2 regions of the Lactobacillus kullabergensis genome follow, and region 1 is predicted to be linked to the other one. Evidence: predicted binding sites of a transcription regulator. Region 1 holds the regulator's gene; the other holds the start of a gene.
What was found. The regulator LexA, encoded in region 1, represses DNA repair genes until DNA is damaged. The targets are predictions, from matches to a motif close to CNAACANNTGTTNG.

Region 1 (2,415 bases):
AACAAATAACATAAAGGCTTTAGAAACAGCATTTTTAAGTATAATTTCAATATAAAGATTGTGAATTGATTTAAAGCATTAGTTGTGGAAAGTCAATTTCTTGCCATTATGACAGTATTTTGAGACGTTACGCTTGACTGCTAACAGGAATTTTGCTAGATAAATATCTAAAAATACTTAAAGTTCAAGCAAATCAAAATAATAGTCAAAATTAGTCTAATAAGCCAGTGAGACCAAGTGATCTGTCCGTAAAGAAAAATACCATTTGCTAGAGCGGTAAGTAAAACTGCTACTAGAAATATAGTAGTTAAAAGTGGTTTTTTTAGAAAACTTCCGGCAATAATGCCTAATGCGGACAAGACGTTGATCATGATTAGCCAAATTGGCAAACTAGTAAAAGATGAAAAGCTGGCGCTAATCATGAGAACACCATATATAATAGTTAAACAGATTGTTAGATATGACATTTTTATACCTCCTGCTAAAATTTAAGCATTTGGGGTCGACGCTATGTCAAGGAGATAATTATGTATTTGAAAGAATTTATTCAAAAGGAAAATACTACACCTGATACAGTTAGACATTATATCTATTTAAACTTATTAAATCCTGGTCGTAAGGGAAGAAACTATTGGTTTACTGAAAACGAAACTGATATTTTTGAAGCAATTAAAGAGTTCCAAGACTTAGGATTTTCGCTTCAAGAAATAAAGGACATAAAAAACTACACGATGAGTCGTGTAGTACTGAAAAGCAACGTACACAAAACTTAAAGTTAATTACGGATAAAATCGCCGTTATATCTGCAAAAATAAACAAATTAAAAATGCAGAAAAAAGTATTGGCAGAAGTAAAAGAAACTTTGCAGAAAAAAAGCATTATTGAAACTCGTAAAAAATAATTTTTGTTTATCCCAATAATGCTATAAAGCTCTTTTGTTAAATATTAAATAATAGTGTTGCGGTATAGCCCTACTACTTTACCTAAAATGTGGACGCTTGACAATATAATCGGTGCCATCGTATCATTTTCAGGCTGTAAACGATAGTGACCTTTTTCCTTGTAAAATCGTTTTACAGTTGCTTCATTTTCATCTGTCATTGCTACTACAATTTCACCGTTAATAGCTGAAGATTGTTTGCGGACAATTACATTATCTCCGTTTAAAATTCCAGCATTAATCATACTTTCTCCATGTACTCTTAACATAAAGAGATCGCCAGCATCATTTGCTAAATCAGGAGGCAAAGGGAAATAGTCTTCTATATCTTCAACAGCTAAAATAGGTTGACCAGCAGTCACGTCACCAACAACTGGAATTTCTTTTGGTTGGACACCAATTGCTTTTTTTCCTTCATCGGTTATTTCTAATGCTCTTGGTTTTGTAGCATCCTTTATTATTAAGCCCTTGTTTTCAAGCCTTGATAAATGACCGTGTACAGTAGAAGTGGAAGATAAATCTACAGCATGACATATTTCACGCACAGTTGGAGGAAAGCCCCTGTCTTCAACCGTTTCATATATATAGCGTAAAATTTGCAACTGCTTGTTGTTTTGTTTTGTAGTCATAGTTATCTCCAGTATTATAAACGTCTTTAATACTTTTAATTCTAGCAGATAATTTGGTATAGTACAAACAAGCGTTCTGAAAATTTTAAACTTTTTTTATTACAAATAATAATGTAGACTTTTTTAAGAGAGGTGCTAAAAATGAATGAAGATCTTGAGAAAAAACTAATAAATCGGATAAATGAACTTTATCATAAAAAGGAATCTGTTGGACTAACAGAAGACGAGGAAATAGAACGAAAGAAATTACATCTGGAATTTATTAAGAACTTCAGAGCAGGCTTTAAACAAGATGTAGAGAATTTAGTGATAATTGATAAAAATGGCAAAGAAATTACTTCTGAAATAGCGAAAAAAGCTCAAAGAAAAAAAGGTTTAAGAAAAGATTAACTTTGATCTTTAATTTTACTGTATTTTTAGGTAAGATATACCTATTGGACAAATTGAGGTGATTATTTTATGAACTTAGGATTAGCGATTTTTCTGATTGTTATAGCATTAATATTAGGACTTGTAGGAGGCTTTTATGGTGCCAGAGCATATATGAAAAAATATTTTAAGGATAATCCGCCAATCAGTGAAGATATGATTGTTGCCATGATGTCTCAAATGGGCCAAAAGCCTTCAGCTAAGAAGGTAAACCAAGTGATGAACATGATGAAGCACCAAAAATAAAAACTTACTAGATTGAAATAGTGTGGCGGAGAATAGACTCTCCGCTTTTTTACTGAATTTTTAGGTGAATAATGGGTATATTTTTTAAATTAGGCTGGTTTTTTAAAAAAGAAAAAAAGCGTTACCTAATTGGTATTACATTTTTGGCACTGACTTCAGTTGTGAACTTGG
Region 2 (2,415 bases), 990 kb from region 1:
TTCCACTGGCAAAAGTAACATCACTAGCTTTGACAAAGCTGTTAGTATAACGCATCTTATCTTCTGTCGATTCAATTAGTTTATTGTTTTTATCAAACTCTGGTTTTTTAAGGTCAGTGCCGTCGTTATTAACAAAATAGTTTCTGTCTATTCTGTAGGTTAAAAAGTGATAAAACAGTTCTGCTTTGTTTTCGCTAGGTACCCATAAGTAATAAAGACCATCAACGGTCAAGGGGTTTTGCTTACGGTTCCTGTAACTGATACCTGTTGGAGTACCGTCAAAATTATAGAATTTAGTATTTGTCGTAGTATTAGGCCTTACATAGGTGAATGTAAGTTCATCGTAACTTGATGTTGGCAAATAGTTTCTTAATTTAATGTAGTTTTGAGCAACATATTCGTTAGGATAATCGTGCAGGCGATAGATATAGCCTTCAAAGTCTTCTGCCCAAGGTTCAACCGCTAAATCAACTTTAATTTTTTGCCCCTTTTTTAGAACGTGCTTAGTAGAATCATTGGTTAATGTTTGAGTTGTCGTCTTTTTGAGAACAGTGGCATAGGTAACGCCATTATACATAAGAGGATACCCATCTATACTATCAACGTTATTTGCTCTAATATAACGATTTTTCCCTATGGCATAACAGTCTTTACCGTTAACTGTTTCTGCCTGCAGGTAATAAAAGGTTGGTTTTTGCTCAGAAACGTTAAATTTTGCAAAATAATATTTTTGCTTGGATTGAGTTTGCTTAACCTGACCCTGATAGTTAATGACTGATTTAACTGGTAGAATCTTGCCTTTTAGTTTACCGGTTTTAGTATAGATTGCAGATCTGTGATTCAAAACCAGCTTACCGGTCTTAGAGCTTTTGCCGTTAACGTTATTGACATCACCGTCATTAATATATTCTCCTTGACCAATTTTATAGTATTTTTGCCCATTAATCATTATTGTGCCGTAATAATCTAAGGAGTCGATATCAAAAGAAGAAACATAACAGAATCCATTCACATCTGCTTCAATTTTAGATAGATCTCCGTTTTTTCTTGCTTTAAGTCTTTGACCATATTGATTATATACGGGTGCGTCATTGACTAAGGTAATTCTGTTTTTAGCTAGTTTTTGTGTTTTTGGCGCAGCTTGCACTGTTTGAATATGATTTAGACTTGGCAGCAGCGGACTAATTGTTAATACGGCTGCGGCTATGCCAAGACCAAATTTCTTGAAAAATTTCATATTTTTACCTCATTATGTGTGACTTTGTACCCAATATAATTATAACTTAAACTAGTTAATAAATTTATCTCAAACAAGCGTTCGATTATTTTTGCTGGCGGACAAATGCTTGTATAATTAGGGTAGTAAGTGTTAAGAAGTAAATAAAGAAGATGTAATGATGAAGCAAGAATCATTATTTGCAAACAGTGGGCAAAATGAACCATTGGCTAACCGCGTACGTCCCCAAAATCTAGATCAGTTTGTAGGACAAGAACAGCTGCTGGGACCGGGGAAAATATTGCGGGAAATCATTGATAATGACCAGGTTTCCTCAATGATTTTTTGGGGACCACCGGGAGTCGGTAAAACGACTTTGGCTGAAATAATTGCCCGGCAGAGTCAAGCGAGCTTTTTTAATTTTAGTGCGGTTGACAGCAGCATTACTAAAATTCGCAAAATTATGAAGCAGGCTGAAGCAGAACACGAAGTGGGGCAAAAAACGCTGGTATTTGTAGATGAAATCCATCGCTTTAATAAAGCACAACAAGATGCTTTTTTACCCTATGTTGAACGTGGCAGCATCACGTTAATTGGCGCCACGACCGAAAATCCTTCCTTTGAAGTTAACTCGGCGCTGCTTTCACGCTGCAAGGTTTTTGTCTTAAAACCGCTTGAAGTCAAAGATATTATCAAGTTATTGCAAAATGCTTTGCGCAACCCTAACGGTTTTGGCAAGTTAACCGTCAAAATCAGTGAGCAGGAGATTAAAGCCATTGCAAAATTTGCCAACGGTGACGCCAGAACAGCTTTAAACACGCTGGAGATGGCAGTTTTAAACGGTCATAAAACTGGCAATACGATTGCTGTGACTATGGATAGTCTGGGACAATTAATCACGCAAAAGTCAGTCTTGTATGATAAAGACGGGGAAGAACACTACAATATTATTTCTGCTTTACATAAATCAATGCGTAACAGCGATGTAGATGCAGCAATCTATTGGTTGTCGCGGATGCTTGAAGGGGGAGAAGATCCGCTTTATATTGCACGCAGACTAGTACGCTTTGCCAGTGAAGACATTGGCTTGGCTGATACTAATGCACTAAATGTGGCGGTCAACGTCTTTCAGGCTTGTCAATTTATAGGGATGCCGGAATGTGATGTGCATTTGACAGAAGCTGTGATTTATCTGTCGC

Region 2: a site for LexA is predicted at 1,308-1,321, ahead of DKL58_RS00760 (replication-associated recombination protein A). Genes of this name have one in related genera too.

What each region holds. Positions count from the first base shown of each region.
Region 1 is NZ_CP029477.1:1,190,752-1,193,166, reverse strand. It holds gene DKL58_RS05625 (hypothetical protein) at 168-467, opposite strand; gene DKL58_RS05620 (MerR family transcriptional regulator) at 528-773, shown strand; gene lexA (transcriptional repressor LexA) at 946-1,569, opposite strand; gene DKL58_RS05610 (DUF896 domain-containing protein) at 1,711-1,959, shown strand; gene DKL58_RS05605 (YneF family protein) at 2,029-2,244, shown strand; gene DKL58_RS05600 (ABC transporter ATP-binding protein) at 2,316-2,415, shown strand, end outside.
Region 2 is NZ_CP029477.1:159,973-162,387, forward strand. It holds gene DKL58_RS00755 (SLAP domain-containing protein) at 1-1,237, opposite strand, end outside; gene DKL58_RS00760 (replication-associated recombination protein A) at 1,398-2,415, shown strand, end outside.